Regions from separate parts of the Planococcus rifietoensis genome, predicted to be linked through region 1. Evidence: predicted binding sites of a transcription regulator. Region 1 holds the regulator's gene; the other holds the start of a gene.
The links. Region 1 encodes LexA, which represses DNA repair genes until DNA is damaged. Its sites were predicted from a motif close to CGAACATATGTTCG; they were not measured.

Region 1 (5,141 bases):
AATGTCGGTTTGTCCGTAGATTTTTTCGCTTCAGCGATTTTTTCAGACAAATCGTCCATATCGTTGCCGTTATCCACACGGAGATAGTTCCAGCCGTATGACTCGAAACGCTTCTGGATGTTCTCTGAGAAACTCATCGACAAATCGCCGTCGAGTGAAATGTCGTTGCTGTCATACAAAACGACCAATTTATCCAGTTTCAAGTGCCCTGCAAGCGAAATCGCTTCTCCGGCAACCCCTTCCATCAAATCCCCGTCTCCGCAAAGAGCGAACGTGTGGTGGTCGATGATGTCGAGGCCATCTTTATTGTATGTAGCTGCCAAATGGCGTTCTGCCATTGCCATGCCGACTGCCATGCCGATCCCTTGGCCAAGCGGCCCAGTTGTCGCTTCGACACCGACTGTGTGCTTGTATTCAGGATGTCCTGGCGTCTTCGAATCCCATTGGCGGAAGTTTTTGATTTCCTCCATCGGCAATCCGTATCCGCTTAAATGAAGCAAGCTGTAAAGAAGCATGGAGCCGTGTCCTGCTGACAGGACGAAACGGTCGCGGTTGAACCAGTCTGGGTTGTTCGGGTTATGGTTCATATGTTTTGTCCAGAGTGTATACGCCATTGGAGCGGCGCCCATTGGAAGTCCCGGGTGTCCGGAATTGGCTTTTTCAATCGCATCGATGGAAAGTGTTCGAATGGTATTTACTGCAAGTTGATCTGCATGGTTTGACATAGTGACATCCTCTCTGAAACTAAATTTAATCCTATTCTAGTTTAGTCAACTCTAGGGAAGAATACAACGAAAAAGAGAATAAGTATTAATTCAAATACTTATTCTCCCGTTTATTTTTAATTTTGTCTGGCGTTACGTCTTTTCCTTCCGGATCGATGACGGTGACATTTTCAATCGTTCCACGCATCGACTTGCGGAAACTTTGCAAGTATTCCTGGCGCAGCGCCGATTGTTCTTTTGCTTCTTCTTGCGACAGCCCGTCGCGCTTGGACTTTTTGGACAGTTCATTGATGCGTCCGATCTTATCTGGAGATAGCATGTAAAGTCCCCCTTTCTACTGCTCCATGGTACAAAAAAAGGCGGGACAGTGCAAGATTTCAGCTTTCTTTCATTTGCTGGTACTCGCGGAAACGGCGGTGCACCGTCGCTTTGCTTGCTTGGTAGCCGAAGCCTTGCAGCGTAACCGCGATTTCATGGAAGGTCAAGCCGCTCGCTTTTAGGCTGACGATCTGATCTACCGGAAGATCCAGTCGCTCACGGCCGTCCGGATTGCCTTTTCCTTTTAAATTGCGCTCGGGCTTATAGCCATTCTCCACCGCACGCTTCATGCCCCGTTTGATCTTGGCATTGTGGATTTTGCGCTGGTATTCTTCCACGATGGCCAAAATTTCAAGGACCATGTCATCCATATCGTTCAAGGCGATCGGGCCATGATCCGATAGCGTATAGACATCGACCTCATGTTTTTTCATGACATGCAATAAAGCGATACGTGCATGCCCTCTGCCAAGGCGCGTCTCATCTTGGATGAACACGGCATCGACCTTTTGGCTCTTCACTTGATTGAGCATCTCGAGAAGCCCTTCACGATCCATTTCATATCCGCTGTGCTGGTCACTGTATACATCTTCCACCAGGTAGCCTTGCTCGAATGCAAACGACAGCAATTCTTCTTCCTGCCGTTCGAGCGAAGTTTCCTGCTCGTCTTTAGTGGTACTGACACGGCAGTAAACTAAAGCTTTTTTCTTCATTCTGCATCACCTGCATAATATTTAGTTTCATCCGGCGTGAAGTTCAACTGTTCTGCTGGAATCTTCAATGATTGCCCTGCCACGATTTTCGTCGTCTTCAAATTATTCACTTCCATGATCTCTTCTATCCATTCATGATGGGGAGTTTCGCCGCTGAACGATTCAGCTAACTCCCATAGCGTATCACCTTTTTCAATTTGCAGCTCGCCCAATTGCTGCTTTTCGGCGTTATGGCTGATCACCGTGTAAAATGTAAACACTACTATGAGTGAGAAAAAGAAAACTAAATATGAGTTCCGTCGAAAGAATGTCATTCAAGCCGCCCCCTTTAGGATATTTGTTCGGAATGTATGTTCTCATAGTAAAGCGAACAGACGTTTCTTGTCAAGATTAAATTCGAACCTATGTTTGCATTTCAATGCCCGAGTTGCTATACTATAGATAGTTAATCTTGAATAAATCCTATAAAGAGGTGAAACTGGTGAAAAAAGTATCTAAGCGTCAGGAAGACATCCTGAATTTCATAAAAGATGAAGTCCGTGCAAAAGGCTATCCACCCTCCGTCCGGGAGATTGGCGAAGCGGTCGGCCTTGCATCCAGTTCGACAGTCCACGGCCATCTAGCGAGACTCGAAAGCAAAGGGCTGATCCGCCGCGACCCAACCAAACCAAGAGCCATCGAAATCATCGGCTCAGAAGAAGCGCTCATCGATAAGAGCCCTGTCCTCCATGTGCCACTCATCGGTAAAGTCACAGCGGGGATGCCGATCACCGCCATCGAAAACGTCGAAGAATACTTCCCGCTGCCTCAAACTTACGGCACGGAAGAAGACCATATCTTCATGTTGGAAATCATGGGTGAAAGTATGATCGAAGCCGGCATCCTGAATGGCGATTATGTCGTCGTCAAGCAACAGCAGACTGCGGATAATGGGGACATCGTTGTCGCCATGACCGAGGAAAATGAAGCAACCGTTAAACGCTTTTTCCGTGAGGACAATTACTTCCGCTTGCAGCCCGAAAATTCGTCAATGGATCCGATTATTGTCGACCAGGTGAGCATTCTCGGAAAAGTCGTCGGCGTCTACCGCCAAATCCATTAAACATATAGCCTTAATACACAAAACGATAGAAAAAAGGAGGAAAGCAAAAGTTCCTCCTTTTTTCTATCGTTTTGTGTCTACCTATAATTATCTTATGTAATCTTGATGATAGAAAGACAGCCGGAGATGCTTATCTCCGGCTGTCTTATTTTTTTAGTTTGCTTGCGTTTCTGTTACGACGATGTATTTTACCAAGTTGATGGTGATGCGGTAAATCTTGCCATTCGCTTCGTCCGTCAATTCATAAGTGCCGTTCGATGGCACTTGGCTGATGGCCGATTCCTTGTCGATCGCTTTTACTGTATGCACGATGGTATTCCCTTGATCAAAGAAGAATTCTACTTGAAACGTTTTCACCGAGATTCCTCCCTTCAAAATGAATGGAAATGCATATATTAGTGTAGCATAAACTGTTGTTTAGTTTCGGTTTTGCCATTCCTTGAAAATCATCACTTTCAGAGCCAGCATTTCTTCCTCATTTAAATCGTCGTCGAGTTCATCCATGACCTGTTCAGCTGTCATCGTGTCGTTTTCAACTGCATTTTTCATTTTCAGCAAGTTGCGGAAGCCGACTTTTTCCATCATGACACTTGCCGCATCTTCCTTAGTATCAAAAGCCAATTCCTGCTCTTCCGGCACTTGCGGTGGTTCAATTTCGATAGAATCGCTTTCATTAATTGCTTCTTCTTCCAACTGGCCCTCCATCCCGCTTTCTTGAGATTCTTGCGGAATCTCTTGCTGGGACTGCCATTCTTCCATATAGCGGCTGACTTCCGGATCCGCTTCGATTTGCTGGACCATTTCCTCCATCTTGCCGCTTTGCTCGAGTTCTTCAAATGCTTTTTGCGCTACTGCCTCCGAAGATAGATTCGGTCCCACTGCATACAAAGCGATTCCCGCGAACGAAAAGGCAATGAGAAAGACGATGATGACATTCATAAACCGCATTTTATCCCTCCAGATATTAAAAGTTCTTTCATATAAGTAAAATCTTACCACGTTTTCATCTGTCAGCGTATGTGTGAAAGGACACAAACTTTAGACAGTTTTCCTAGCGTTCGCTTTACGCCGCTTACCGTATGGCCTAAGTCATTTTCCATCATAAAAAAACCGGAGCGCTGGGCTCCGGTTTTTTCGCTATTAATACATTTTCAAGTATTGCTCGCGCTCCCATGGGTGCACGCTTGTTCTGAACATATCCCATTCGATTTCCTTCGCTTCCACGAAGTTATTCAAAATGTGTGAACCGAGCGCTTTTGTCATGACTTCATCATTTTGCAACTCGTCAAGTGCTGCATACAATGTGCCTGGCAGATCTTCAATGCCGACTTCTTTGCGTTCTTTGCGGTTCATTGCATAGATATTGCGGTCAACAGCTTTTGGCGGAGTCAAATCACGCTTGATGCCGTCAAGTCCTGCGCCTAGCAATACAGCCATAGCCAAGTAAGGGTTAGCAGCAGGGTCAACTGAACGCACTTCTACGCGTGTAGACAAGCCGCGTGAAGCAGGGATGCGGATCAGCGGGCTGCGGTTTTTACCTGACCAAGCGATGTAGCAAGGTGCTTCATAACCTGGTACAAGGCGTTTGTACGAGTTGACTGTCGGGTTTGTGACAGCTGTGAATGCTTTCGCGTGCTCGATGATGCCTGCCATGAACTGGTAAGCCGTTTTGCTCAGCTTCAAATCGCCATCTTCATCTAGGAAAGCATTTTCGTTGCCTTTGAACAAGGAAACGTTCATGTGCATGCCTGATCCGTTGACGCCGAACAATGGTTTCGGCATGAATGTTGCGTGAAGGCCGTGTTTACGGGCAATCGTCTTAACAACCAATTTAAACGTTTGGATATCATCGCAAGCTTTGATGGCATCCGCATATTTAAAGTCAATTTCATGCTGTCCTGGAGCTACTTCGTGGTGGGATGCTTCGATTTCAAAGCCCATTTCTTCCAGTTCAAGCACGATGTCGCGTCGGCAGTTTTCGCCAAGGTCCATCGGCGCCAAGTCAAAATAGCCGCCGTGGTCATTCAACTCAAGAGACGGTTCGCCTCTTTCATCAAGTTTGAACAGGAAGAATTCCGGCTCTGGCCCTAGGTTGAAATGAGTGAATCCAAGTTCTTCCATCTCTTTCAAGACACGCTTCAAGTTTGTGCGTGGATCGCCAGCAAATGGCGTTCCGTCTGCATTGTAAATGTCGCAGATTAGACGTGCAACTTTTCCTTTTCCTGTAATCCATGGGAATACAACCCATGTATCAAGATCTGGGAACAAATACATATCGGATTC
Region 2 (5,141 bases), 210 kb from region 1:
ATGAGGACCGCATCGAGTGCTTCATGCAGCGCATGCGGCGGAATGTCAGTCGCGTATCCTGCAGAGATCCCGGTCGAGCCGTTGACGAGCAAATTCGGGAAACGCGCCGGCAGGACGGTCGGTTCGACGTCCACATCATCGAAATTCGGGATGAATTCGACGGTGCGTTTTTCGATGTCGCGCAATAGTTCGCCGGAAATCGAGGAAAGCCGGGCTTCCGTATACCGCATCGCAGCCGGGGAATCCCCGTCCATTGAGCCGTTGTTGCCGTGCATCTCTACAAGCATGTGGCGGATTTTCCAGTCTTGGCTGAGCCGCACCATCGCTTCGTACACCGAGCTATCGCCGTGTGGGTGATAGTTACCGATGACGTTCCCGACCGTTTTGGCGGATTTCCGGAACGCTCTGTCGTTGGTATTGCCTTCGTGGTGCATGGCGTACAGGATGCGGCGCTGTACCGGCTTGAGCCCGTCGCGGGCATCCGGCAGCGCGCGGTCCTGGATGATGTATTTACTATAGCGGCCAAACCGATCGCCGATGACTTCTTCTAAGGGCAGATCTTGGAAACGTTCGGTTTGTGTCATACGAGTTCCTCCTCAGCGTGAATCAAATCATTTTCGAGTATGTTGCTGTCGTCTTCTAAGCCGAAGTCGACGTTGTTTTCGATCCATTTGCGGCGCGGTTCGACTTTATCGCCCATCAAGGTCGTGATGCGGCGTTCGGCGCGCGCGCCGTCTTCGATCGTCACACGGATTAAGGTGCGTGATTCCGGGTTCATCGTCGTCTCCCACAATTGGTCGGCGTTCATTTCCCCAAGGCCTTTATAGCGCTGGAGCATATAGCCTTTGCCGACTTTTTTGATCGATTCGTCAAGATCCGCTTCGGTCCAGGCATAATCGACGACTTCTTTTTTGCCGACGCCTTTGGATACTTTATAGAGCGGCGGCAAGGCGATGAACACTTTGCCTGCTTCGATGAGCGGCTTCATGTAGCGGTAAAAGAACGTCAACAGCAGCACTTGGATATGCGCGCCGTCAGTATCGGCATCGGTCATGATGATGACTTTGTTGTAGGCGATGTCGTCTACGGAGAAGTCGGAAGATACGCCGCCGCCGATTGCGTGGATGATGGTGGCGATTTCTTCGTTTTTCATAATTTCTTCCAATTTCGCTTTTTCGGTATTGACGACTTTCCCGCGCAGCGGCAAAATCGCCTGGAACGTCCGGTCGCGGCCTTGTTTTGCCGAACCGCCGGCCGAGTCGCCCTCTACAAGGTACAATTCGTTCTTTTTGGCGTTGCGCGACTGCGCCGGCGTCAATTTGCCGGACAATAAAGTATCGGATTTCTTGCGTTTTTTGCCATTTCGGGCATCTTCCCGCGCTTTTCGTGCGGCGAGACGCGCCTGAGACGCCCGTATCGCTTTGCGGACGAGTGATGCACTGTGTTCTGCGTTCTCCTCGAGGAAGTACATCAATTGCTGGGAGATCACCGCATCAACGGCACCGCGGGCTTCGCTTGTGCCGAGTTTGCTTTTTGTCTGTCCTTCAAATTGCAGCAAAGCTTCCGGGATGCGCACCGAGACGATGGCCGCTAAGCCTTCGCGGATGTCGGAGCCTTCGAGATTTTTGTCTTTATCTTTCAATAAATTGATTTTGCGTGCGTAATCGTTGAATACACGGGTCATTGCCGCTTTTGCGCCGGTTTCGTGCGTCCCGCCGTCTCGTGTGCGGACGTTGTTGACGAACGACAGGATCGTTTCGGAATAGCCGTCGTTGAACTGGAACGCGAATTCGACTTCGAGGCTGTCGCTCTGGCCTTCCATATACGCCACTTTGTGGAGCACGTCTTTTTCTTCGTTCAAGTATTCGACGAAGGCTTTGATACCGGTTTCATAAAAGAAGCTCTCGCCGGTCTGGCTGCGCTCATCGATCAACTCGATGTTCATGCCTTTCATGAGGAACGCGGATTCACGCAAGCGTTCGCTCAGCGTGTCGTAATTGTATTTGGATACGCTAAAGATGCTTTCGTCCGGCAGAAAGTGAATCAAGGTGCCTGATTCTTTCGTTTTGCCGATCTCTTCCAAAGTTGTTGCGGGTTTGCCGCCATTTTCAAAACGCTGGCGGTATTTGCGCCCGTCGCGGTGGATCGTCACTTCCAAAAAACTCGACAAGGCATTAACGACAGATGCGCCGACGCCGTGAAGCCCGCCGCTTGTCTTGTAGCCGCCCTGGCCGAATTTCCCGCCGGCATGGAGCACCGTCAAGATGACTTCCGGTGTCGGCTTGCCGCTTCTGTGCATTCCTGTAGGCATGCCGCGGCCATAATCGCGCACGCTGATGCTATTGTCTTCGTGAATGGTCACCGTGATGCGGTCGCCGAATCCGGCAAGCGCTTCATCGACGGAATTGTCGACGATCTCATAGACCAAGTGGTGAAGCCCGCGGGCATCGGTCGAACCGATATACATCCCGGGGCGTTTGCGGACAGCGTCCAATCCCTCTAGTACTTGGATCGCTTCTTCGTTGTATGCATTGCTGTTCGTTTTTGCCATCTATTTCCCTCCAACAAACATTTGTTCGTATACTGTCTTCTTTTAATCGTATGCCATTCCAGGCGTTCCTGTCAATGTTCATAGAAAAAGAGCGCTAGGCGCCCTTCGTGAAAGCTGCTATTTCAGGATGGCATGTTCGACTTTGATGCAGCGGTCCATAATGACCGTATAGCCGGCGCCCTGGAGGCGATTGAAGACCTCTTCATCGACGACGTTCAGCTGCGTCCAGAACACCGGGGCTTCGATTTTGAGAAAATCTTCGGCAATGGCCGGCAAAAATTCGCTGCGGCGGAATACATTGACGATGTCGACCGGTTCCGGAATGTCCGCAAGCGTCGCGTAGCTTTTCTCCCCCAGCACTTCATCCGCCATCGGATTGACCGGGATGATGCGGTAGCCGGCATCTTGCATCGCTTTGGATACCATATACGAGGTTCTCATCGGATTCGGGCTCAAGCCCACCACCGCAATGGTTTTAGCCGTGTCGAGCACTTCTTTGATTTCTGTGCGGTCTGGATTCTTCAACAAAATCACCTGTCCTTTTAGTCTATCATACATGAAACGGGGCCGTTTGTTGAATAATCCGCCATCTATTGTTTCTGTGTCTTCGGTCATGGTAAACTGTAGAAAAGAAAACAGTGTACGTCAAAGGAGTCAATTATGGACATTTTGCTTCCGGTAATTATCGCTTATTTACTCGGATCCATCCCTTCAGCCTTATGGATCGGAAAACTTTTTTACAATACGGATATTCGAACAAAAGGAAGCGGCAATTTAGGGGCGACCAACACCTTCCGCGTGCTTGGGCCAAAAGCGGGTTTTGTCGTCACCATCCTGGATATTCTAAAAGGCACCGCCGCGACGCTTTTGCCGCTCGTCATGGTTACCGATGTCCACCCGCTGATTCTCGGCGTCATCGCGGTCATCGGCCATATGTTTCCGGTGTTTGCGCGCTTTAAGGGCGGCAAAGCGGTGGCCACATCCGGAGGGATTTTGCTGGGGTATCAATGGCCGTTGTTTTTACTGGCCGTCGCGGTCTTGTTGATTGCGTTGAAGATCACCAAGATGGTATCCTTGTCGTCAATCATCTTGGCTGTCGTCTCAGTTATTTACACGATCATCTACACGATCAATACCGGCGATTACCTGTTCATGGCGGTCATTTTCACACTCGCCACGTTCATCATTTACCGGCATCGTGCGAACATCGCCAGAATTCGCGCAGGTACCGAACCGAAGATCAAGTGGTAGAACCCGAAAGGACGTGTTTGCATGGAGATCCATTTGAGCAAAGATGCACGAGATTGGTTCCATAACGAAATGGAAGTCGAAGCTGGAGAAGCGGTGCGGTTTTTCGTCCGCTACGGAGGCGCCGGTTTGCAGCCGGGCTTCTCGCTCGGTGTGACGAAAGACAGCCCCTACGAAGCGCTGGTCCGCCTCGAAGAAGATGAAGTGCTTTATTTTATAGAAGAAGCCGACCAGTGGTATTTCGACGAACATGACCTGCACGTCACCGTAGATGATACATTAGGTGAATTGAGTTATTCATACGAACCAAAAGAAGCATGACGCAATTTTGCGCCATGCTTCTTTTTTATTCACTCTATTCATTGGGGTTTTTGGTTAATCGATTCAATTGATCCAAGCGGCCTTCAGCCTCCAGAATTTCCGCTTGACGGTCGCCGAATAAGTCGAAATGCGGGTAGTCATTGCGCAAGTCCAGCCATTCACGCCGCAAGCCATAGCGGCTGCCCCAGTCAGCAAGTTTGTCGATGTCGCTGCAGCCCACTTTCGTGACTGTGCTGCAGCCGGGGAATCGGTGATCTACCCAGTAATGGGTAAGAAAAGAGATCTGGCCGTCTTGCACATCCTGTTTCCAGCGTTCCAATTCAGGTCGTCGGATTCCGAATGCCATCTTCTGCCCCCCTCACCACTTCCTTGTATTTGGCATCCCATTCAGGGGCCACTTTCGCCAGCGGAACGGGACGGAAGTTGTCTTTTTTCACCACGACATGCTCGGAGGTCGCTTTTGCAGCGAGTGTGCCATCCTCATGGAGCACTTCGTAGCCGTATGTCGTCCGCAAGCGGCCGTGAGACTCCACCCAGGTCTTGACGCGCGCTTTCTGTCCGTAGCGCAGCGCTGCTTTGTATTGGATGGAGATATCCGTCACCGGGGACAGGAATCCTTGCGATTCCATGCCGGCATACGTAAACCCGAGATCCTCGATCAATTGCGTGCGCCCGAGCTCGAGCCAGATCAAGTAATTGGCGTGATAGACAACGCCCATCTGGTCTGTTTCCGCATAGCGGATCTCAATTTCTTTATCACTTATGTACATTTTCCTTCACCTCTCCTCTAGTATACAGGACATGCATTGCGATCAAAAAGCACAAGGCTCTGAAGCTGTGTTTCTCATAGCTCGCCAGATCCTTTACGGACGATTCTTCCCAAAATAAAAAGGCCGCCCGGAGGCAGCCTTTTTATTTTTTATGCTTCTAGCAATTTGTTGCGGAGCACCATTTGCAGGATGCCGCCGTGACGGAAGTAGTCGACTTCCACTTCAGAATCGAAGCGTGCGAGGACTTTGAA

Region 2: the regulator LexA is predicted to act here: its motif matches at 2,566-2,579, upstream of parE (DNA topoisomerase IV subunit B).

What each region holds. Positions count from the first base shown of each region.
Region 1 covers NZ_CP013659.2:1,648,170-1,653,310, forward strand. Annotated here, with positions in the region: gene tkt (transketolase) at 1-725, opposite strand, end outside; gene AUC31_RS08195 (DUF896 domain-containing protein) at 811-1,044, opposite strand; gene AUC31_RS08200 (YneB family resolvase-like protein) at 1,103-1,756, opposite strand; gene yneA (cell division suppressor protein YneA) at 1,753-2,070, opposite strand; gene lexA (transcriptional repressor LexA) at 2,238-2,858, shown strand; gene AUC31_RS08215 (hypothetical protein) at 3,012-3,215, opposite strand; gene AUC31_RS08220 (hypothetical protein) at 3,276-3,806, opposite strand; gene glnA (type I glutamate--ammonia ligase) at 3,999-5,141, opposite strand, start outside.
Region 2 covers NZ_CP013659.2:1,438,346-1,443,486, reverse strand. Annotated here, with positions in the region: gene parC (DNA topoisomerase IV subunit A) at 1-584, opposite strand, end outside; gene parE (DNA topoisomerase IV subunit B) at 581-2,551, opposite strand; gene AUC31_RS07090 (CoA-binding protein) at 2,669-3,082, opposite strand; gene plsY (glycerol-3-phosphate 1-O-acyltransferase PlsY) at 3,212-3,802, shown strand; gene AUC31_RS07080 (HesB/YadR/YfhF family protein) at 3,824-4,120, shown strand; gene AUC31_RS07075 (hypothetical protein) at 4,155-4,466, opposite strand; gene AUC31_RS07070 (acyl-CoA thioesterase) at 4,441-4,890, opposite strand; gene acnA (aconitate hydratase AcnA) at 5,040-5,141, opposite strand, start outside.